Regions from separate parts of the Blautia faecicola genome, predicted to be linked through region 3. Evidence: predicted binding sites of a transcription regulator. Region 3 holds the regulator's gene; each other region holds the start of a gene.
The links. The regulator Rex, encoded in region 3, represses fermentation and respiration genes when NADH is low (regulators of the CRP and FNR family bind a similar motif). The targets are predictions, from matches to a motif close to ATTGTTAANTANTTAACAAT.
Positions count from the first base shown of each region.

Region 1: the regulator Rex is predicted to act here: its motif matches at 3,534-3,553, upstream of ETP43_RS07000 (cobalt transporter).
Region 2: the regulator Rex is predicted to act here: its motif matches at 3,060-3,079, upstream of ETP43_RS01100 (L-lactate dehydrogenase).
Region 4: the regulator Rex is predicted to act here: its motif matches at 2,723-2,742, upstream of gap (type I glyceraldehyde-3-phosphate dehydrogenase).

Region 1 covers NZ_SDKC01000001.1:1,566,056-1,572,041, forward strand. Annotated here, with positions in the region: gene der (ribosome biogenesis GTPase Der) at 1-688, shown strand, start outside; gene plsY (glycerol-3-phosphate 1-O-acyltransferase PlsY) at 720-1,367, shown strand; gene ETP43_RS06990 (NAD(P)H-dependent glycerol-3-phosphate dehydrogenase) at 1,380-2,399, shown strand; gene ETP43_RS06995 (aldo/keto reductase) at 2,479-3,312, opposite strand; gene ETP43_RS07000 (cobalt transporter) at 3,747-4,085, shown strand; gene ETP43_RS07005 (CooT family nickel-binding protein) at 4,129-4,311, shown strand; gene ETP43_RS07010 (ATP-binding protein) at 4,406-5,176, shown strand; gene cooS (anaerobic carbon-monoxide dehydrogenase catalytic subunit) at 5,338-5,986, shown strand, end outside.
Region 2 covers NZ_SDKC01000001.1:286,126-292,111, forward strand. Annotated here, with positions in the region: gene ETP43_RS01090 (YARHG domain-containing protein) at 149-769, shown strand; gene ETP43_RS01095 (zinc-ribbon domain-containing protein) at 787-2,415, shown strand; gene ETP43_RS18740 (DUF6783 domain-containing protein) at 2,297-2,578, opposite strand; gene ETP43_RS01100 (L-lactate dehydrogenase) at 3,102-4,052, shown strand; gene ETP43_RS01105 (CoB--CoM heterodisulfide reductase iron-sulfur subunit B family protein) at 4,132-4,959, shown strand; gene ETP43_RS01110 (4Fe-4S dicluster domain-containing protein) at 4,956-5,345, shown strand; gene ETP43_RS01115 (CoB--CoM heterodisulfide reductase iron-sulfur subunit A family protein) at 5,351-5,986, shown strand, end outside.
Region 3 covers NZ_SDKC01000001.1:1,760,896-1,766,881, forward strand. Annotated here, with positions in the region: gene alr (alanine racemase) at 1-215, opposite strand, end outside; gene ETP43_RS07945 (NAD(P)H-hydrate dehydratase) at 205-1,740, opposite strand; gene ETP43_RS07950 (redox-sensing transcriptional repressor Rex) at 1,853-2,506, opposite strand; gene ETP43_RS07955 (ABC-F family ATP-binding cassette domain-containing protein) at 2,658-4,565, shown strand; gene ETP43_RS07960 (S8 family peptidase) at 4,791-5,624, opposite strand; gene ETP43_RS07965 (S8 family peptidase) at 5,727-5,986, shown strand, end outside.
Region 4 covers NZ_SDKC01000001.1:1,357,708-1,363,693, reverse strand. Annotated here, with positions in the region: gene tpiA (triose-phosphate isomerase) at 1-251, opposite strand, end outside; gene ETP43_RS06105 (phosphoglycerate kinase) at 295-1,488, opposite strand; gene gap (type I glyceraldehyde-3-phosphate dehydrogenase) at 1,653-2,672, opposite strand; gene ETP43_RS06095 (histidinol-phosphatase HisJ family protein) at 2,788-3,630, opposite strand; gene mnmA (tRNA 2-thiouridine(34) synthase MnmA) at 3,627-4,700, opposite strand; gene nifU (Fe-S cluster assembly scaffold protein NifU) at 4,700-5,140, opposite strand; gene nifS (cysteine desulfurase NifS) at 5,182-5,986, opposite strand, start outside.

The DNA.
Region 1 (5,986 bases), 190 kb from region 3:
TGACGCCATTGACACCAATGTAATGTGGAACGGAAAAGAATATGTATTTATTGACACTGCCGGTCTTCGAAGAAAAAATAAGATCAAAGAAGAACTGGAGCGTTACAGTATTATCCGTACCGTAACGGCAGTAGAACGCGCCGATGTGGTCATCGTGGTCATTGATGCGGTGGAAGGTATCACAGAACAGGATGCCAAGATCGCCGGTATCGCCCACGAACGTGGAAAAGGTGTGATCATTGCAGTAAACAAGTGGGATGCTGTCGAGAAAGATGACAAAACCATTTACAAATACACAAATAAAGTCCGTGAAGTCCTGGCGTACATGCCGTATGCGGAAATCCTGTTTATCTCCGCACAGACCGGACAGCGTCTTCCGAAACTGTTCGAGACGATCGATATGGTACTGGAAAACCAGACACTGCGTATCCAGACCGGTGTGCTCAACGAGATCATGACAGAAGCGATCGCGATGCAGCAGCCACCGTCAGACAAAGGAAAACGTCTGAAACTGTACTATATGACACAGGTATCCATCAAACCGCCGACATTTGTTATCTTTGTCAACGATAAAGAGCTGATGCATTTTTCATACACCCGTTATCTGGAAAACAAGATCCGTGAAGCATTTGGCTTCCGGGGAACTTCTCTGAAGTTTATCATTCGGGAAAGAAACGGTGAAAAATAAAAAATAATAGATGATCCGGGGAGGGATAATTATGGAACGGATTCTCTGCGTTCTGATCGGATATATCTGTGGACTTTTCCAGACCTCTTATCTGTATGGAAAAGCACAGGGTATCGATATCCGCAATTACGGAAGCGGAAATGCCGGAACGACCAATGCACTGCGTACACTGGGCGCAAAGGCAGGAGCAATCACACTGCTTGGAGACTGTTTTAAATGTGTGATCGCGGTTGTGATCGTACATCTGATTTTTGGAAAAAGCCATCCGGAGATGATTCGGCTACTGGGGTTGTATGCGGCAGCCGGAACGATTCTCGGACACAATTTTCCGTTTTACCTGAACTTTAAAGGCGGAAAAGGAATTGCTGCCACAGCAGGTCTGCTGTTATCGTTTGACCTGCGGCTGACACTGGTTGCAGCTATTGTGTTCCTTGCGGCATTTTTCCTTACCCACTATGTATCACTGGGATCTTTACTGGTTTATGTGGTATTTGTAGCAGGTATCATCATCATGGGACAGACCGGACAGTTTGCGGGAATGGGTCAGGCAAATATTTATGAAATGTATGTACTTGCCATATTGCTTGCCATCCTTGCATATTATAAACACTGGCCGAACATTCTGCGTCTGATTCATGGAAATGAAAATAAAACATATCTGAAAAAGAAAAAAGCATAATGGAGGTGTCGTATGAAGAAAATCGGCGTACTGGGAGCCGGAAGCTGGGGAACTGCCCTCACATGGCTTCTGACCAATAACGGACATGAAGTAACTCTGTGGTCCATCATGGAAGACGAAGTGGAGATGCTTCGCACAAAAAGAGAACATACTTCCAAACTTCCGGGTGTAAAACTGCAGGACAGTATTCAGCTGACAAGTAATCTGGAAGAAGCAATGACAGATAAGGATGTACTGGTACTGGCCGTACCGTCACCGTTTACCAGAAGCACCGCACAGAAGATGGCACCGTATCTGAAAAAGGGACAGATTGTTGTCAATGTGGCAAAAGGTGTGGAAGAACATACCCTGATGACATTAAGCCAGATCATTGAAGAAGAATTACCGGAAGCAAATGTTGCAGTATTATCCGGACCAAGCCATGCGGAAGAGGTTGGAAAAGGTCTTCCGACGACCTGCGTAGTAGGAGCGAGAACCAGACAGACAGCAGAATACCTGCAGGAAATCTTCATGAGCCCGGTCTTCCGCGTCTACACAAGCCCGGATGTCCTCGGCATCGAACTGGGAGCAGCTCTGAAAAATGTCATCGCCCTGGCAGCCGGTGTGGCAGATGGTCTTGGCTACGGAGACAACACAAAAGCAGCCCTGATCACCAGAGGAATCGCAGAGATCTCCCGCCTGGGTATCGCGATGGGTGCACATGCGAGAACTTTCTACGGACTGTCCGGAATCGGTGATCTGATCGTTACTTGCGCGAGCGTGCACAGCCGTAACCGTAAGGCCGGTTATCTGATGGGCAAGGGATATACCATGAAAGAAGCCATGGATGAAGTAAAGATGGTTGTAGAAGGTGTATATTCCGCCAAGGCAGCACTGGGACTGGCTGAGAAATATGGAGTAGACATGCCGATTATTGTGGAAGTCAATAAGGTGCTGTTTGAAGATAAGAGCGCTGCGGATGCGGTGAATGAACTGATGCAGCGAATGAAAAAGGATGAGCTTGGGGTTGAACTCTGGGATGATGAGAAATAAATGATTTTAAAATGGATGCCAGCCCGGTAATAGAGCCTCCAAAGGCTCTATTACCGGGCGGGCTGTTTTTTACTTATTTTTAACGCACAAACCCCTGCATATCCTCCGGGATCCCCGCGCTCCTAAACTTCTCATCCAACGCATCAATCGTCTTCATCTCCAGATCCGTCAGTTCAAAATCAAAAATATCTGCATTTTCCGCGATTCTCTTCGGATTTACCGACTTCGGAATCGCAGAGATCCCCTTCTGAACCAGCCACCGAAGCCCGATCTGAGCCGGTGATTTTCCGTAAGTTTCTCCGATATGAAGCAAGGTATCTTTTTTTAGGTACGCTCCACGTGCCAGCGGCGCATAAGCCTGTACCGCAATACCACGTTCCCTGCAATACTCATATAATTCAGAGTGATTCCACAACGGATGATACTCAATCTGGTTCACCGCCGGAACAATCCCGGAAGTCTGAAACAGCGCTTCCAGATGCGGAATCTCAAAATTACTGACACCGATTGCCTTCGCCTGTCCCGATTCATGGATGCGTTCGAGTGCCTGCCAGGAATTGATGAAACAGCCGGGAACCGGCCAGTGGATCAGGTAAAGATCCACGTAATCAAGTCCGAGCCGATCCAGACTCCTCTGAAAAGCGCCGTCGATATCACCGATCCGCTGTGCGGTATTCCATAACTTCGTCGTGATGAAAAGTTCCTCCCGCGGAACAGAAGAAGAGCGGATGCCACGTCCCACGCCCTCTTCATTTTTATAGGCAGAAGCCGTATCAATCAGCCGGTAACCACAGTCCAGAGCAGCAGCGATAGCACCTTCCACTTCGCCGGGTGCAGTGGCTTTATATACGCCAAGCCCCAAAAGAGGCATGCGGTCATTTGTATTCAAGATCAAAGATGGGATGTTTGACATGATGTAAACCTCCTCTCGTAACTCCGGTATTTTATAAAAAGTATAAATAATACCGGAAAACTCCCAATTTTTTGCATTTTACCATAAAAATGTGAAATAACTAGGGCAAAAATATTACGAACCTGTAACATGAAAGCTGTCTGCGGCATGTCGTGACCCCATCCCCCGGATAGGATAGAACGACGAAAGGATGCAGAAAAACAGGAAAAACTGTGAAATGTCATGTTAACGATTTAACAAATCAAAGTGCTAAACACAGAAAACATGACATTTTTTACAAAAACCACCTATTGTATATAAAAAAGTACAGCTGAATTTATAAATATTTTGCATAGATTCTATTGAATACCATAGGGAAAAGGAGTATAATAAAACATAATTGACAAAAGATTGTCATATCCCCTACTGGGGGAAATGAGAGAAAGGAGTAGGACATGCACTTATTAAAAGATGAGAATGGAAATGTAATTCCACATGGTGACGGCCCTGCCCATAAACATGAGCATGACCATGGCTGTGAAGAACATGCATGCGACGGATGCAGTGGCGGTTCTGATAAATGTAAGAACGAATCCGTAGCACTGTTAAATTACATGGTGGATCATAACGAACATCATGCAGCAGAACTCGATCAGATGGCTGATAATCTGGCAAAACTGGGTATGGATACAGCTGCAAAACAGATCAAAGAAGCTGTATCTGATTTCCAGAAAGGTAATCTCAGATTACGTCTGGCACTCACAACGGTAAAAGAAGAGTTAGAAGAGTCATAATCAGTGAGATGCATAAGACATCTTGGTTAAAGGAGGAATAACAATGTGTCTGGCTACTGTATATAAAGAAAGCGATGATACCGTTATCTGCCGGAATGTAAGCAAGATTCTGGTAGAGGATGAAAAAGTTATTATCCGCGATATCATGGGAGAAGAGACCAGCATCGAAGGAAAGATCCTGATGGTCGATCTCGCAAACAGCATTGTAAAATTACAGTGCGATTAATGATAAGGTCATAAGATGTAACAATCTTATACGATAGATTCTATAGTGATAAGGTAGAACTGAATAACAAGAAACTATCAGAAAGGATAAGAAAATGTCACATGTAATTGCAGTCGCAGGAAAAGGTGGAGTTGGAAAGACCACATTGTGCGGACTTCTGATTCAGTACCTCTGCGAACAGAAAAAGGGACCGATTCTGGCAGTGGATGCAGATGCCAATTCCAATCTGAACGAAGTGCTCGGTGTAGAAGTAGAAGCTACCCTGGGCGATATCAGAGAAGAGATTGCCAGAGCGGAAACGGCAAAAGAAAATCCGATTCCAGCAGGTGTGAGCAAGGCAGATTATGCCGAGTTCAAGTTCAATTCCGCACTGATCGAAGATGATGACTTCGACATGCTGGTCATGGGACGTACCCAGGGAAAAGGATGCTACTGCTTTGTAAACGGACTGTTACAGGCACAGCTTGCTAAACTGCAGAACAATTATCCGTATATGGTTGTGGATAATGAAGCAGGAATGGAACACATCAGCCGTGGAGTTCTTCCGAGCATGCAGACTGCTATTTTGGTCAGCGACTGTTCCAGAAGAGGAATCCAGGCGGTCGGACGAATCAAAAAACTGATCGAGGAATGCGATATGCATCCACAGCAGATCGGACTGATCGTAAACCGTGCACCAAACGGAGTTCTCAACGAAGGAACAAAAGAGGAAATTGAGATCCAGGGTCTGAACCTTCTGGGTGTGGTTCCTCAGGATGAACTGGTATATGAATACGATTGTGAAGGAAGACCGACTGTGGAACTTCCGGAGAATTCACCGGTTCGCAAAGCGATGAGTGAAATTGTTAAAAAACTGAATATATAATTTACAATTCGTCGTTTATACGGATATTACCGGAAAGTAAATTTCCGGAGTGTCTTCACCCGGAAGACACACAAAAAACCACACTTCCGGGTGAAAGAATATATAATAGCCATAAAGCGGAGAAAGCGGAGGAATGGCTACAAAACAAAAGGAGGAAAAAAATGAGCGAATTTAAGATGACTACCATCGAAGAGATGGAAGCGGCCACCAATCGACTGTTGGAAACAGGAGCAAAGGTAGGAGCTGACGCATGGCAGTTCCGTGTGAAAAACCAGACTCCACACTGTAAATTTGGTGAACAGGGTGTCTGTTGTAGAATCTGTGCAATGGGACCTTGCCGTATTACCCCGAAAGCTCCGAGAGGAATCTGCGGATGTGATGCTCACGGTATCGTAGGACGTAACTTCCTGAAATTTACAGCAGCTGGAGCAGCTACTCACTCTGATCATGGTCGTGAGATCTGCCACACTCTGTACTGTACAGCAGAAGACGGAAACTACAAAGTAAAAGATCCTGACAAACTGCTTCGTCTGGCAAAAGAATGGGGCGTTGAGACAGAAGGAAAAGATATCTATGATCTGGCGCATGAGATGGCTGAGATCGGTCTGATGGAATATGGTAAACCATTCGGATACCAGAAATTCCTGGACAGAATGCCGGAAGGACAGAAAGAAAAACTGATCGAGAACGAGATTGCACCGCGTGCGATCGACCGTGAAGTTTCCACTTCCTTACATATGGCTCATATGGGATGCTCTTCTCTGCCGGAAGCACTGGTAAAACAGTCTCTGCGTGCCGGTATGGCAGATG
Region 2 (5,986 bases), 1.5 Mb from region 3:
AGATTTCTGAAAATTACATGTACAATGACAACAGACTTCTGCAGAAAAAGAATAAGATATGAAAAATCAGCCAGAAACTTGATCGGCAGCGGATTCACCCGAAAGGTGTGTTATCCGCTGCCGATGATACAATAGGAGTAAAGATAGGATGAAAAAGAAGAAAAAACAGTCAACAGGTCTGATCGTTGCAGCGGTACTTCTTGGTGTTGTGGATGTGGCGGCATTTGCATTGCTGCTGGCCGGTGTTTTGATCTCTCCGGCAAAAGGAGAAACAGTAAAAGCAGAACTTTCCGCAGACTTTCAGGAAAACGATCAGGAATATTATGACGTGGACAGGACGGAGAATTATCCATCAACCGCGACGGTAGCTTACGGGGGTACAGCGATTATCGGAGATGCTCCGGATACGAATGACACATCCGATACAGAGGATTTGACAGAGGACGATGACGATACCATCGATACAAGCGACGATCCGTATGCAGGTTTCGTCTTCCCGGACAGTGATACGACAATTATCACGAAAACGCAAATGAAAGCAACACTCAAGACCAGAAGCCTTTGCCGGCGGGCGGTTAATGAGATTTATGCGCGTCACGGCTACCAGTTCTCCAAACAGGAAAATACCGATTATTTCAATCAATATGACTGGTACCGGAATATGCCGAAAGAAACCGATATGAGTATCGTGGCATCTGAATTCTCTTCGGTAGAAAAGAAGAACGTGGAAGCTCTTCAGGCATATGAAGATTCGAAAGACTGGGATTAGGGAAGGAGGCGTGAAAAATGTATTGTCCAAACTGTGGAACAAAAAATGAGGATGATTCCCTGTTTTGTATGGAATGTGGAACTCAATTAAAAAAGGATACCGTCCTAAATCAGCTCCCGCATCAGGAAACTATACCGATGCAGCCGGAAGGAAGAACTGTGACAGATGCCGATATTCCGAAAAATCGGCAAAGCGGAAGTCAGAATAATGAAAATCCGAATAACAAAAATCAGGATACCAGGAATCAAAATATGGGAAACCAAAACGAAAATCCGTCAGATATTCGCAGAAATGGAAATCCAGGAGGACAAAACGATTACGGTCAAAACTATGGAAATGCCAATCCGGTCAACTTAGCCGGTCGGGGGCAGCCGTATTTTACCGGCAGCGCTCCGAACAGTTCACAACCTCAGGGAGGAGGTCGCTATCAGGGAACACCGGATCAGAGACATCATCAGCCACCCAAACAGAAAAAACCGGTTTCGAAGCTTGCGATTTTTGTGGCGATTGAAGCTATAGCAGCAGTGGCATTATTTGCAGGTGCCTATAAGATCACATCAGACCGCTTTTCACCGGAAAAAGTTGCGATGGATTACTGGGAAGCCAAAGCAGATCATGACTGGTCTCAGGCATATGATTATTGTAATTTCCCAAACAGTGATCTGCTGACAAAGAAAATGTATGTACAATCCAAAGCAGATCAGACAGAGCCGCTGGAGTACCAGTCGGTAACGATCAAAGATGTCAGACAGCTCACTTCGGAGGCAGTAAATCAGCTGGGAAATCTCGCTTCTATGTTAGATGCAGACGGTGACGACTATGATGATTATCTGGATGATCTGGAAGACGAATTAGAAGATGATGATCTGAAAGTATATCGTGTGGAATATATAGAAAAAGGTGCTGCCAGCAAATCGGTAGAATACATCACACTGACAGAAACAGAAAATAAAAAATGGCTGTTCTGGGATGAGTGGAAAGTGGCAGATGTAGAAAGCTGGGCAGGAAATGTCACATATAGCATACCGGAAGGAGCTACACTGCAGCTAAATGGAGAAACCATAGATGACAGCGCAGCTGTTATTGATGACGGCTGGAAAATAATCACGATCCCCTACCTGTTCACCGGTGACTATCAGCTGCAGGTAACAGAAGATGGAATGAAACCTTATTGCAAAAATACAAGTATAACACCGTATGGAACAGAAGAAGGAAACATCGGTCTGGTTCCAACAGACGAAACCTTGAAAGCATTAGGCGAACAGGCGGGAAATGACATCAAATTTCTTATAGAAAGTGCCTTACAGGGAAAATCATTCGAAGAAGTAAAGGACGTATTTTCTTCCGGTGCTCTGGAAGATGGTTACATTAAAAATTACTATGAAAACCTGACTAACAAGGTAAAAGGCAACGGCTCCGCCAAGATCACAGGACTAGCCATCAGTAACATCAACACAGCCCTGGACTCATCCCCTACAGGAACCGAGATAGACCTGCGAGGAACAGCACAGAGAAAAGAAAACTACATCAACTACTGGAACGAAATAGAAGAAGAGGATAATGAAATCTATTTCGTCGCAAGCTACTGTAAAGAAGGAGCCGAATGGAAACTGATGAACCTGCCGGTAGATGAATATGTGTTCTAGATGTGCAGGTTTTGAAAGAACAAATCATCAGAGACAGGAAAAGTGTTCCGGAAAATGCTTGAAAACTTGTGCCAATAATCTGCAGATCCCATTTTGAGGCACATTTTGTATTCATTCGGTTGGCAAGAATAAATACATATTGCTGATTGACATTGAAACTCAGTAGGAGGAGGGAAGGCGGTCCGGAGGCGTGGACACTTTGTGGGCGGTTGGGGCAAGCTTTAAGATCCGACGCTTACGCAGACTTTCGCGAGGGTCAGCTGACCCTCGCAAATATAGTCGAAGTTAGCGGCTAGCTTAAAGTTGCCCTGCCCACGTCCACGCCCCCGCCCCCGGACCGCCTTCCCTCCTCCTGCGTCTCCATACCAGTCATCCCCAATCATATGGTATTACATCCCCATACCAGCCACCCTCTCACCTTTTTCCCACTTCCTATAGAAACACCTTTCAAAACCCATAAACAAAATTGATAAAAATTTGCAAAAACACTTGTTAAAATCTTATCAATGCGTTATAATATACCCAAATGGAATCGAGCTGATACTTATCTTAGCGGAGGGAGAAGTGTGAACTCTTATATTTTTATGAGAAAATCCAAAAAAGCTAATTGATAGAAAGCGAAGATTTCATATTTTTTTGCCACAATTGTTAAAAAATAGACAAATGGAAAGGAAGAAGGAGACACTATGAGCAGCAAAATTACAGTTATCGGAGCCGGAAGTGTTGGTTCTACAATTGCGTATACCTTATCTAATCAGAATGTTGCATCAGAGATCGTCCTGATCGACATTAACAAAGAAAAAGTAGAAGGCGAAGTCATGGATATCGCACAGGGAACCTGCTTCAGAGACCCGATCTCCATCGTTGCCGGTGAATACGAGGATGCAAAAGATTCCGACATCGTTATCATCACCTCTGGTATCGCCCGTAAACCAGGTCAGACAAGAATCGAACTGACACAGACCAACGTAAACATTCTGAAATCTATCACACCGGAGATCGTAAAAGTAGCTCCGCATGCATTATATATCATCGTAAGTAACCCGGTAGATATCATGACCTATGTATTTACCAAGATTTCCGGACTGCCGGAAAACCAGATCATCGGATCCGGAACCATTCTGGATTCTGCCCGTCTTCGCTGCGGACTCTCCGAGCATCTTAATGTAGCACAGAACAACATTCATGCATATGTATTTGGTGAGCATGGTGACACATCCTTCATCCCGTGGACCGGCGCATATGTATCCGGTGTAAGTCTGGATGAATATTACGATATTGCAAAGAGCATGGGAAAAGAAGTAAAAGAAGTGGACAAAGATGCGATGCTCGAATACGTACAGAAATCCGGCGGACAGATCATCAAGAGAAAAGGTGCTACTTTCTATGCAGTATCTGCTTCCGTATGCAAACTCTGCTCTATCCTGACATCTTCCTCTGATTCCATTACAACGGTATCTTCCATGATGCACGGCGAGTACGGAATCGATGATGTATGCCTGAGCACACTGACACTGGTCGGACCGAACGGTATCCAGGGTAAAGTGCCGATGCGTATGAACAAAAAAGAGATCGAGCAGTTACATAAGAGTGCCGATGCGCTGAAAGAGGTTATCGCACAGATCAATCTGGACTAAACAGCCAGTAACGAATGTCGGTCGGCTGCAACAATAGCCGACAGGCAGGAAATTTACATAAAGAAAGGATACAGGAACTATGAAGTACAGTTATTTTCCGGGTTGTACCCTGAGAACAAAAGCAAGAGATCTGGATGCATATGCCAGAGTATCTGCAAGGGCACTGGGATTTGAACTGGAAGAAATAGACAACTGGCAGTGCTGCGGTGGTGTCTATCCACTTGGCTCTGATGAAATTGCCACCAAACTTTCTTCCGTCCGTGCTCTGAACCAGGCCAAAGAAAAAGGTCAGGATCTGGTAACTCTCTGTTCTGCCTGTCATCATGTGATCAAACGTGTCAACGATGATATGAAGAACGTAGAAGACATTCGTACCAGAGCAAACAACTACATGAAACTGGAAGAACCGTATGCGGGCGAGACAGAAGTGCTCCATTTTCTGGAAGTGCTCCGTGACCGCGTAGGATTTGATGAATTAAAGAAAAAAGTGGTCAGTCCGTTAAAAGGAAAGAAGATCGGTGCTTACTATGGCTGCCTGCTTCTTCGCCCGGGCAAGATCATGGCGTTTGATAATCCGGAGAATCCGACCATCATCGAAGACTTTATCCGTGCCATCGGTGCTACACCGGTTGTATATCCATACCGGAATGAGTGCTGCGGCGGATATATCTCTCTGAAAGAAAAAGACATGTCCAGAAACATGTGCAACAATATCATGGACAGCGCAGCAGGATTTGGTGCTGAGATGCTGATCACCGCCTGTCCATTGTGTCTGTATAACCTGAACAAGAGTGGAAACGGAAAACTTCCGGTTCATTATTTCACAGAACTTCTGGCAGAAGCTCTTGGCGTAAAAGAAGAGGCTTTGCAGACACTGACATCGGATAAGGAGGTGGCACAGGCATGACAAATGAAAAGAAACAGGCAGAACTGATCAAAGAGATCAGCGGTGTCAATCCCCTCAAATGTATGAAATGTGGTAAATGTTCCGCTTCCTGCCCGTCTTTCAACGAGATGGACATCAAACCACATCAGTTTGTATCCTATGTGGCAAACGAGAACATCGAAGAACTGGTAAATTCCAAATCTCTGTGGAAATGCCTCTCCTGCTTTGCCTGTGTAGAGCGTTGTCCGAGAGATGTAAAACCGGGTAAACTGATCGACGCAGCAAGACAGCTGGTAGTCCGCCAGAAAGGTCAGAACTATCTGACACCGGATGAGATTCCGGAACTGCTGGATCCGGAACTGCCGCAGCAGTTGTTAGTCAGTGCATTCAGAAGATATAGGAGGTAACCCTGGTGCAGAGAATAGGAGTATTTGTCTGTCATTGCGGAAGTAATATCGCAGCAACGGTAGATGTGAAAAAAGTAGCAGAGATGGCTCTTATGGAGCCGGGTGTTGTTCATGCAGAAGATTATCAGTATATGTGTTCCGAAGCAGGACAGGCACTGATCGCAAAAGCAATCAAAGAAAAACAGCTGACAGGAATGGTCGTTTGTTCCTGTTCCCCACGTATGCATGAGGCTACCTTCCGAAAAGCAGCGGAAAGAGCCGGACTGAACCCATACATGGTAGAAATCGCCAACATCCGTGAACATTGTTCCTGGATCCATAAAGATATGGAAGAGGCAACAAAGAAAGCCGTTATCCTGATGAGAGCGGCAGTTGCAAAGGTAAACCTGAACGCACCTTTACAGCCGGGCGAGAGCCGTGTAACAAAACGTGCCCTGGTCATCGGTGGTGGTATTGCAGGTATCCAGACAGCCCTGGACATCGCAGATGCAGGTTACGAAGTAGATATTGTTGAGAAAGAGCCGAGTATCGGTGGAAGAATGTCCCAGCTGGACAAAACCTTCCCGACTCTGGACTGTTCTGCATGTATCCTGACACCGAAGATGGTGGAAGCCGCAGCTCACGAAAAGATCAATATCTAT
Region 3 (5,986 bases):
TCTTCCGCTTCCGGTACATTTGCCACCGCATATCCCCAGATATAATCCTTTTTCTCCATCAGGCGGGCAACCGGAACGGATCCGTGACCGTAAGCGTTGGCTTTGATCACGCCGATCATCTTCGTTCCCGGTGTAAGATTTTTTCTCATATTTTCCAGATTCTGTTCCAGCGCATCCATATGGATGGCGGCATAGATCCGACTGTTATTTTTCATAATTATTTTCTCCTGTATCTTCTTTTCTGGCAATTTTTCGATCAAGCATCTGCAATTGTACACAAAGCCCCGAAAGGATATCTGAGGCAGTCATGGAACGCGCTCCTTTTTCCTGTGCAGCGTGATCACCGGCAATTCCATGAAGCCATGCGGCAAATGGTGCTGCCTGAGAAGAACGCATCCCCTGCGCCAGCAGTCCTGCTGTGATCCCGCATAGAACATCGCCGGAACCCGCAGTAGCCATCCCATGATTACCGGTCAGGTTCAGATAATATACTCCGTCTGCTGTCCGGATCCAGGTGCGTGCGTCTTTCATGATCAGAGTACACGGACATTGTCTGTACAAAGTTTCCATAGCTTCCTGCGGATGTGCCTTCAGATCACCGATGGTGCAGTCTGCCAGTCGGCTCATCTCTCCCATATGGGGTGTCAGGATACAGGAAGCGTCACACTGTGATTGCAGATCTTTTCGTTTTGCCAGAAGATTTAAAGCATCTGCATCCATGACTATAGGCTTGCTCTGGCGGAATGTCAATACCATTTGCAGCAAATCCTCTGCTGTTTTGGAAGTGGAAAGCCCCGGACCAATCGCAATTACATCTGCCCAGTGCATGGCTTTTTTCAGAACATCTGCAAGTTTCTCGTGCTGCATGGAGGAATCGTAAACCGAGAGCATGGCTTCCGGAAACTGCTGCTGTAAGATCGTCCGGTTGCTCTCATCGGTCAGGATACGGACCATTCCGGCACCGCTTACAAGTGCTGCTTTCGAGGAAAAATACGCGGCGCCGCTCATGTTGCGGCTGCCCGCAATCAGAAGGACTTTTCCGAAGGTTCCTTTATTACCTCCCGGATCCCGCGCGGGAAGCCAGGAAATGGCTTCTTTATCCAATGCATAAATTCCTTTGGATGCACCGTAGATTCCGACATCTTTTACCTGGACGTTACCAGCATAGACGGTTCCCGGATACAGGCTTATCCCTAGTTTGCGGTAGGCAAACGTAACGGTTTCTGCTGCCCGGACAGCGGTTCCCATAACCTGTCCCGTTCCCGCATGGATGCCGGAAGGAATATCCACCGCGAGAACCGGAACGCCGGAAGCATTGATCGCATCCACCAGAGTCTGATATTTTCCTGACAATTCCCGGGATAATCCGACGCCAAAAAGTGCATCTACGATAGTAGTATATTCAGAAAACCGGCAGTTGTTGACTATGGATACCTGATAATTTTTGGCTGCCTGCCATTGGATCTTCATCTCTTCGGTAAAAGAAGCGGGATTGCCCGCCAGATATAGATCCACCGAATACCCTGCCAGATGCAGCAGTCTTGCAACTGCCATACCATCCGCTCCGTTATTGCCGGAACCACACACAACCAGTGTTTTTTTCAGAGAAAAATGCTGTCTCAGACAATCAAATACAGCAAGTGCCGCCCGCTCCATCAAAACCAGGGACGGAATCCCCATCGTTTGGATCGTAGCCTGATCCAGCTGTTTCATCTGTTCTCCTGTTACTAAAATCTGCATAGTTATGATCTCTCCTGTCACTATCATCAAACTTGGTCCACCGGACCAATGATTGACGTGTAATGCAAAAAAGCTGCTGCCCTTTTCGGCAGCAGCCTCGCTGAAATTTTCTTTATTCCTGTAGGTGGTCTTTCTCAAAGCGGCTCAGGTTATAAGACAGCCGCATCAGACTTTCCGAAAGGTGTACATTTTCCACAATCACATCATCCGGCATGAAAAGGTTCAGGTCGGTATGTGCAAAGTTCCAGATCGCTTTTACTCCCACATCTACCAGAAGTTTCGCCATATCAAGTGCTTTTGCTTTTGGAAGAGTCAGTGTTGCAATCTCCACATGATTATTTTTTACAAATTCCGGAAGTTCATCAATCATACGAATCTCGATGCCACGCACGGAAACTCCCCGCATGACCGGGTTTACATCGAAGATTCCCACAATCTTAAATCCCTGTTTTTCAAACTGCGTATAATTGGCAAGTGCCTGACCGAGATTACCGGCACCTACGATGATCATATTGTGTGTGCGATCCAGACCCAGGATTTTCGCAATTTCCGAATGGAGATATTTTACATTATATCCGTATCCCTGCTGTCCAAATCCACCAAAATTGTTCAGATCCTGCCGGATCTGAGATGCTGTCACTTTCATCCGTCCGCTCAACTCATTGGACGAGATTCTCTCTACGCCATCTTCCATCAGTTCTCCCAGATAACGATAATATCGGGGGAGCCGTTTGATGACTGCTCTTGATATATCTTTTTCCTCCACACTGCTTTCCTCCTGCATCATATTAGTTTTATTATAGTTAAGTGTGAAAAGTTTGTCAAATAATCTTAGGGATTTTGTTGCGATTTTCTTGCGAATTTTCCTCATTCATGTATAATATTCGGTAGACTTGTGAAATTTAAGGAGGTTTTTCATGATTTTATCATGTCAGAATATCAATAAATCATTCGTAACCGATGATATTTTACAGGATGTGTCCTTTCATCTGGAAGAGCGGGAAAAGGCAGCACTGATTGGACCGAACGGAGCCGGTAAGTCCACCCTGTTAAAAATTATCATGCAGGAAATACCGGCAGATTCCGGTGAGGTAGTTATTGCCAAAGGGAAAACGCTCGGTTATCTGGCACAGCATCAGGAAGTCAGCGGGGATAATACCATCTACGAGGAACTGCTTTCTGTCAAACAATATCTGCTCGATATGGAAGAAAAGATCCGTACGATGGAACAGCAGATGAAGACGCTGACCGGCCGGGAACTGGATGAACTGCTCTCTTCCTACTCCCGTCTGACCCATCAGTTCGAACTGGAAGGCGGATATGCCTGCCGCAGTGAGGTTGTGGGGGTATTAAAAGGTCTTGGCTTTGAGGAAGAGGATTTTTCCAGAAAGATCGGTACGTTATCCGGTGGTCAGAAGACCCGTGTGGCGCTCGGCCGCCTGCTGTTATCCAATCCGGATATCATTCTTCTTGACGAGCCGACCAACCACCTGGATATGGACTCGATCGCATGGCTGGAGACATATCTCATTAACTATAAAGGAGCTGTATTTATTGTCTCCCATGACCGGTATTTTCTGGATCGTGTCGTGACGAAGGTGGTTGAGATCGACCGGGGACACGTTCGTACCTTTATGGGTAATTATTCTGCATATGCGGAGAAAAAAGCGATGATCCGTGATGCGGAATACAAAGCATGGATGAATCAACAGCAGGAAATCAAGCATCAGGAAGAAGTTATCGCAAAGTTAAAATCTTTTAACCGCGAAAAATCAATCAAACGTGCGGAGAGCCGCGAAAAGATGCTGGATAAGATCGAAGTGCTGGATAAACCGGTGGAAGAAAATACGGAGATGCATCTGGAACTGACACCGCGAGTGGTCAGTGGAAATGATGTATTGACGGTAAAAGATCTGGCGAAAGCATTTCCACAGCAGGATCTCTTCTCAGGCGTAGATTTCTCGATAAAACGCGGAGAACGGGTTGCAATCATCGGTGCCAACGGAACCGGTAAAACAACGATCCTCAAGATTTTAAATGGTCTTGTGGAGCCGGATGCGGGAGAAATCGAACTGGGAAGCAAAGTACAGATCGGTTACTACGATCAGGAACACCATGTACTCCATATGGAAAAAACAATTTTTGAGGAGATTTCGGATGAGTACCCGTATCTGACCAATACAGAGATCCGCAATGTGCTGGCAGCGTTCTTATTTACCGGGGATGATGTATTTAAACTGATCAGTGCCCTGAGCGGTGGGGAACGTGGTCGTGTATCCCTGGCGAAGCTGATGCTTTCGGAAGCAAACTTCCTGATCCTCGACGAGCCGACCAACCACCTGGATATCGTATCGAAGGAAATTCTGGAGCAGGCGCTCAACCGCTACACCGGAACGGTTCTGTATGTGTCCCACGACCGTTATTTTATTAACCAGACCGCAACCCGGATCCTGGAGCTTACGAACCAGGCGATGGTTAATTACATCGGTAATTATGACTATTATCTGGAGAAAAAAGAAGAACTGACACAGATCTATGCGCCGAAGGAGGATGAGGCTGTCGCAGATGCATCCGTTTCTGCCACCAAACTCGACTGGAAACAGCAGAAAGAGGAACAGGCGAGACTTCGAAAACGGGAAAATGATCTGAAAAAGACGGAAGCCGAGATCGAAAAACTTGAAACCAGAGACAGCGAGATCGACGAGGAAATGGCGCAGCCGGAAGTCGCCGTCAATGTGGCGGAATGTGTACGGCTTTCGAAAGAAAAAGCGGAAATCGCAGAAAAATTGGAAGAACTGTATGCGAAATGGGAAGAACTGGCGTAGACAGCCCGGAGGCTGCCAATCCGTCAGACATATAGTAAGACGAATAATCATCATTTAACTACAATAAAAGTCCGTGAGAAACCAATAGTAATCGGTTTTCACGGACTTTTTCTATCTTATATCACACAACTTCAAGATGCTGAGACTCTGAGGCTGCATGAAGTTGCGGCAGAGATTGTATCCTGAAAAACATGGTCGTAGCTGCTTTTCTCTTCTGCATTTCGTTTAGAGCGTGAGAAGCTTTCGGATATCCAGTTTTCCCCACCCCTGCCGGTTTCTCGGATATCCGAGGTCGATGCAGGATTCCCGTAACAGCATCTTCACTTCCACGTTCGTAAGAAGCGGATCTTTCTGCAACAGTAAAGCGATCGCACCCGAGACCTTTGGTGTGGACATCGAGGTTCCGCTTTTGATCGCATAACTGTTCCTTTTATTGGCACAGGAGATCACATCGGCGCCCGGAGCGACAAGATCCGGTTTACAGACACATTCTGCCGTCGGACCTGCACCGGAGACGGAACTGATCCGGTCAAGCATATCACTCGCTCCGACGGTGATCACTTTCTTACTGCTTCCCGGAGCTGTGACACTGCCATATGCGGGTCCCATATTTCCTGCCGCGGTTACCACCACAAATCCCTGATCCCATGCCTGTTCTACTGCTTTTACCAGCCGTGTGGCGGCTTTTGAATCTTTTGCTGCAGCGCCCACAGAAATATTGATAATACGGATCCCGTAGCGCTTCTGATTGGCTGAGATCCATTGCAGGGCCCGTAAAACGTCCTGTAATCTTCCGTTTCCCCGTTTATCAAGGATCTTTGCAGCAATCAGGTGGCAGCCGGGCGCAATACCCCGATAATGCCGTTCACAGGCACTTCCGTCCCCTGCAAGAATCCCCGCCACATGAGTTCCGTGCCCGGAGTCATCATAAGGGTAAGGACGGCGTCCAAGAAAATCCTGAAATCCCCGGATCCGATCTCCAAAATCCGCGTGAGGGTACAGTCCGGTATCGAGGATCGCAACACCGATACCGGTTCCCGTCCATGTATTTGCATGCATAGAAAATCTGGCCTTTTTTCTATGTTATGATACCAGGGTCAAAAGGTTAGAAGGAAAGAGAAAACAGGGCATATAGTAGAAAAAAAGACTAACAGGTATACTATGACGCAGCAACAGGAAGATATTTATGCAAATGACAGGATGGATCTGATCATCCCCTACGGAAAGATCGGGGAAGTATACTATCAGCAGATCATCGCTCCGTATACGCCTACGATACTGAACGACCAGTTTGCAGTGATCCATGTACCAATGCGTTCGAATGCGATTCTGGGAAATATTCAGTTTGTGTACAGTCTGGTTCCGAATCTGTATGTTCCGTTAGACACAACCAGTCTGGAAGTCAGCGGAATCCTTCAGAC
Region 4 (5,986 bases), 400 kb from region 3:
ACCAGCATGTTCGGGGAGATTTCTCCGGTGTAAGCACCTTTTTCTTCGAAGTACATATTCTCAGCACCAACCTGGATGTTAGTTCCTTTTGCAGCTTCTACTACAGGAACGATGTCGATAGCAGGTACGCAGAATACTACGTCTACTTCGTCATTCTTTACCAGTGGTTTCAGAGTTTCAACCAGTTTAACAGCCTCACTTGGAGTCATGTTCATTTTCCAGTTACCGGCAATAATTTTTTTTCTAGCCATGTTACGTTTCCTCTTTTCTTGTATCCTTTCCAGGATCTGATTCTTATTTATCGTTTGCTGCTGCTACACCTGGCAGTTCTTTTCCTTCCAGGAATTCCAGGGAAGCTCCACCACCGGTAGAGATGTGAGTCATCTTGTCACCAAATCCCAGGATATTAACAGCTGCTGCGGAATCACCACCACCGATGATGGTTGTAGCGTCTGTCTCAGCCAGAGCTTTTGCTACTGCTGCGGTACCGTGTGCGAAGTTCGGCATTTCGAAGCATCCCATCGGTCCGTTCCATACTACAGTCTTAGCATCTTTTACAGCGTCTGCAAACAGTTTTTCTGTTTCCGGTCCGATATCCAGACCTTCCCAGCCATCCGGAATCTGTCCACATGGAACAACTTTCATGTTGCAGTCGTTAGAGAATTCATCACCGATTCTGTTATCTACAGGCAGAAGCAGTTTTACACCTTTTTCTGCTGCTTTTTTCTTCATATCCAGAGCATACTGCAGATAGTCATCTTCACACAGGGATACACCGATGGTACCACCTTCTGCTTTTGCGAAAGTATAAGCCATACCACCGCCGATGATCAGAGTATCTACTTTATCCAGCAGGTTGTTGATTACGGAAATCTTGCTGGAAACTTTTGCTCCACCCAGGATAGCAACGAATGGTCTTTCCGGGTTGTTTACTGCATTGCCAAGGAAATCGATCTCTTTCTGCATCAGATATCCAACAACAGCAGTATCTACATATTTTGTAACACCTACGTTAGAGCAGTGAGCTCTGTGAGCGGTTCCGAATGCATCGTTTACGAAAACATCACACAGGGAAGCCAGTTCTTTGGAGAATTCGTCTCCGTTTTTGGTTTCTTCTGCACGATAACGGGTGTTCTCCAGAAGGATTACTTCGCCGTCTTTCATAGCTTCTACAGCTGCTTTTGCGTTTGGTCCGACAACTTCCGGATCAGCTGCAAATTTTACTTCCTGTCCCAGCAGTTCGCTCAGTCTTACTGCAACCGGTGCCAGAGATAATTCTGGTTTCGGCTCTCCCTTCGGTTTGCCAAGATGAGAACACAGAATTACTTTTCCACCATCAGCAATCAGTTTTTTGATCGTAGGAAGTGCTGCTACCAGACGGTTCTCGTCTGTGATCTTTCCATCCTGCAGAGGTACGTTGAAATCGCAACGAACCAGAACTCTTTTGCCTTTTACGTTGATATCATCAACAGATTTTTTATTAAGCATTGGCATATGCCTCCTTTTAATTATTCGCACACTTGTGCCTTTACAGCTACATCTGTATCACGCGGATTCGCCAGGATCTCATACAGGGACAGACTTTTGCTCCCAACCCGCGTATAAAAAAGGAGCCCGGTCCAAAGAGACCGGACCCCCAATGAGCCTATGGATTATGCATTCAGCAGTTTTCCGAAGTGTTTGATTGTTCTTACCATCTGGCTTGTGTAAGAATTCTCATTGTCATACCATGAAACAACCTGTACTTCTGTTGTACCGTTTTCCAGTGGCAGAACCATTGTCTGAGTAGAATCAAACAGAGAACCGAATCTCATACCAACGATATCGCTAGATACGATTTCGTCTTCGTTGTATCCGAAGGACTCGTTAGAAGCTGCTTTCATAGCTGCGTTGATCTGATCAACTGTTACGTTACCTTCAACAACTGCTGTCAGGATAGTTGTGGATCCTGTAGGAGTTGGAACACGCTGTGCAGAACCGATCAGTTTGCCGTTCAGTTCCGGGATAACCAGACCGATAGCTTTTGCAGCACCTGTGCTGTTTGGAACGATGTTAACTGCAGCTGCACGGGATCTTCTCAGATCGCCTTTTCTCTGCGGTCCGTCCAGAGTCATCTGATCTCCTGTGTAAGCGTGAATTGTGCACATGATACCGGATTTGATCGGTGCCAGGTCATTCAGGGCTTTTGCCATAGGAGCCAGGCAGTTTGTTGTACAGGAAGCTGCAGAGATGATATGATCATCTGCTGTCAGAGTTTCATGGTTTACGTTGTAAACGATTGTTTTCAGATCGTTTCCAGCCGGAGCGGAAATGATAACATGTTTAGCACCAGCATCGATATGAGCCTGAGCTTTGTCTTTGGATGTATAGAATCCAGTACACTCCAGAACTACATCTACACCGATTTCTCCCCAAGGAAGTTCAGCTGCATTAGCTTTTGCGTAGATTTTGATTTCTTTTCCATCAACAGTGATAGAATCTTCACCAGCTTTTACTGTGTCAGCCAGAGCATATTTTCCCTGTGTGGAATCATATTTCAGTAAGTGTGCTAACATTTTTGGGGAAGTCAGGTCGTTGATTGCAACGATTTCAAATCCCTCTGCTCCAAACATCTGTCTGAATGCCAGACGACCGATACGTCCAAAACCATTAATTGCTACTTTTACTGCCATGATTTTCATTCCTCCTAAAAAGTAAATAAAATTTGTGATCTTTCTTTAAGATTGTTAAAGAAACATCAACCTGTAATTATTCTACCTAATTTACCTGAAAAATTCAAGCATAATTTCAAATTTTACCCAAAACTTTTCTGAATTCAGGTTTTCCCTGTCTGAAGACTGCATAAGAATCGAATCCGCAGTCAGAAAGCAATGCGGGAAGCCTGTCAAATCCGTATTCCAGATATTCCGGCACATGACCGTCGGAACCGATCGTGATCAATTTTCCGCCCAGTTCCCGGTATCTGCGGATCACATCCGGATGCGGGTTGGTAAATCCGAGCATCCGAAATCCTGCGGTGTTGACTTCCAGTGCGATCTGATGATCAATCAGATATTGCAGAATCGCATCGATTTCTTCCGAAAATCTTTCATATGAATAATATTTGTCTTTTTCTTTTCCATAGCGCACCGCATAATCCAGATGTCCCAGCGTATGGATTTTCGGTGCTCTCTTTAAGTTTTCCAGAGTCGCCCGGAAATATTCACGGTATGCCTCTTCATCTCCCAGTTTTTCGTATATTTTTCCGAAATAAGGGTCTTCTCCGTGGATCAGGTGCATGGAACCGATAACAAAATCAAACGGATACTTCGCAAGATAGGCATCCTGGCGTTCTTTCAGATGTTCCTGCATGCCCAGTTCCACACCGAGACAGATGCGGATCCGGTCTTTGTACTCTTCCTGTACCTCCAGCACGCGTTTTACATAGGCATCCGTATCCAGATCAAACTCGCCTTCCGGATAATCCATATCCATATGATCGGTAAAACAGATATGATCCAGCCCCAGTTCTATGGCACGTTCTACCTGATCGGTGATCTTTGTCTCACTGTCCGCCGAAAATTCGGTGTGAATGTGACAGTCTGCGGTTATTCTGCCAGCGTACGGACCGGCTTCTGTTTCTCTGATCATACGATGGTTCCTCCTCCTAACACATGTTCGCCCTGATATAATACGAGAGCCTGTCCCGGGGTTACTGCACGCACCGGAGTATCAAAATGACATTCTAACAGATCCTCTCCGATCCGTTTCACTTTACAGGTATCCCCTCTGTGATTATAACGGATCTTACCAAGTGCTTCGATCTCTTCCGGAATATCTTCCACCGCCATAAAGTTCAGGCGGTTCGCCCGCACGGTGGTCGTAAACAGATCTTCGTTGCTTCCAAGAACCACTTCATTGGTTTCCGGACAAATTTTCTGTACAAATACCGGTTTTCCAAGGGCGATATTCAGTCCTTTTCTCTGTCCGATCGTGTAGCGGGTGATTCCCTTGTGGCGTCCGAGCACTTTACCGTCTTTGTCCACAAAATTGCCCTCCGGCACTTTTCCCTGACCGTATTCGTCGATAAATCCCGCATAATCGTTATCATCCACAAAGCAGATCTCCTGAGAATCCTTTTTGTGTGCAGTCGGAAGTCCGATCTTTTCTGCCATGTCACGGATCTGGTCTTTGGAATAGTCACCTATCGGCATCAGTGTCCGTTTTAACTGTTCCTGTGTCAGATTATACAACGCATACGTCTGATCTTTTGCCGCAGTCACGGAATTGCGGATCGCATATCTGCCGTTTGGCAGCTGCTCGATTCTTGCATAATGTCCGGTGGCAATATAATCTGCACCGATGGCAAGACTTCTTTGCAACAGGGACTCCCATTTTACATAGCGGTTGCAGGCGATACACGGATTCGGTGTGCGGCCGTGCAGATACTCGTCCACAAAATAATCCATGACATTTGCTTTGAATTCTTTCTTGAAATTCATAACATAATAAGGAATATCAAGAATCTGTGCCACTCTTCTCGCATCGTCAACGGCAGAAAGGCCGCAGCATCCCCCGTTTTCTTCCTGGATCAGCTCCGGCTCGTCCTGCCATATCTGCATGGTTACTCCGATCACATCGTAACCCTGTTCTTTTAACAGCCAGGCTGCCACAGAGGAGTCAACTCCTCCGGACAGCCCTACAACTACCTTTTTTTTCATTAATATTCTTCCTCTTCGGTCTCGCCTTCGCTGATATCAGACTTCGGTTTGCTTAAACCTTCGATCTTGATATTGTGTTTTTCAGCGTAATCCCACAGTGCTGCGTGGATGGCTTCCTCAGCCAGCAGAGAACAGTGAACTTTTACAGGCGGCAGTCCGTCCAGCGCTTCCATAACGGCTTTGTTGGTTACTTCCAGAGCTTCCTGGATGGTTTTTCCTTTTACCAGTTCTGTTGCCATACTGCTGGTTGCAACAGCTGCACCACAGCCGAAAGTTTTGAATTTGCAGTCCTGGATGATGCCGTTGTCATCGATATCCAGATACATTCTCATGATATCTCCACATTTTGCATTACCTACGGTACCTACTCCGCTGGCGTTTTCGATTTCTCCTACATTTCTCGGATGCTGAAAATGATCCATTACTTTTTCGCTATACATATCTATATTTCCTCCGTATATTCGTATGTTAATCTTTTTTATTATTTATTCTGTTTTTTCATGAAGTCTTCGTACAGCGGAGACATGCTTCTCAGACGCTCTACGATACCTTTGATCTGTTCTACAACGAAGTCCGCATCTTCTTTTGTAGTTTCTTCGCTCAGTGTCAGACGCAGGGAACCGTGTGCGATCTCATGAGGCAGTCCGATAGCCAGCAGTACATGGGACGGATCCAGAGATCCGGATGTACATGCGGAACCACTAGATGCGCAGATGCCTGCCATATCCAGCATGATCAGCAGGGATTCTCCCTCGATGAACTGGAAGCTGAAGTTTACGTTGTTCGGCAGACGCATGGTTGGATGTCCGTTCAGTTTGCAGTACGGGATCTCTTCCTGGATCTTTTTGATCATGTAATCTCTTACTTCGATCTCTTTTGCAGTACGTTCTTCCATGGTACGAAGTGCACGCTCTGCTGCCACACCGTATCCTACGATGCCCGGTACATTTTCTGTTCCGGCTCTTCTCTTTCTCTCCTGAGCGCCGCCGTGAACGAAGGAACGCAGTTTTAATCCTTTACGGATATAAAGACATCCGATACCTTTTGGTCCGTTGATCTTATGTCCGCTGGAGCTTAACATATCAATATGACATTCGTCTACATTGATCGGGATCTGACCAAATGCCTGTACAGCGTCGGTATGGAATAAAATACCGTGTTCTTTTGCGATCGCACCGATTTCTTTGATTGGCTGCAGGGTACCGATCTCATTGTTTGCTGCCATGACTGAGATCAGGATGGTCTCCGGTGTGATGGCTTTCTGCAGCTGATCCAGATCTACAACA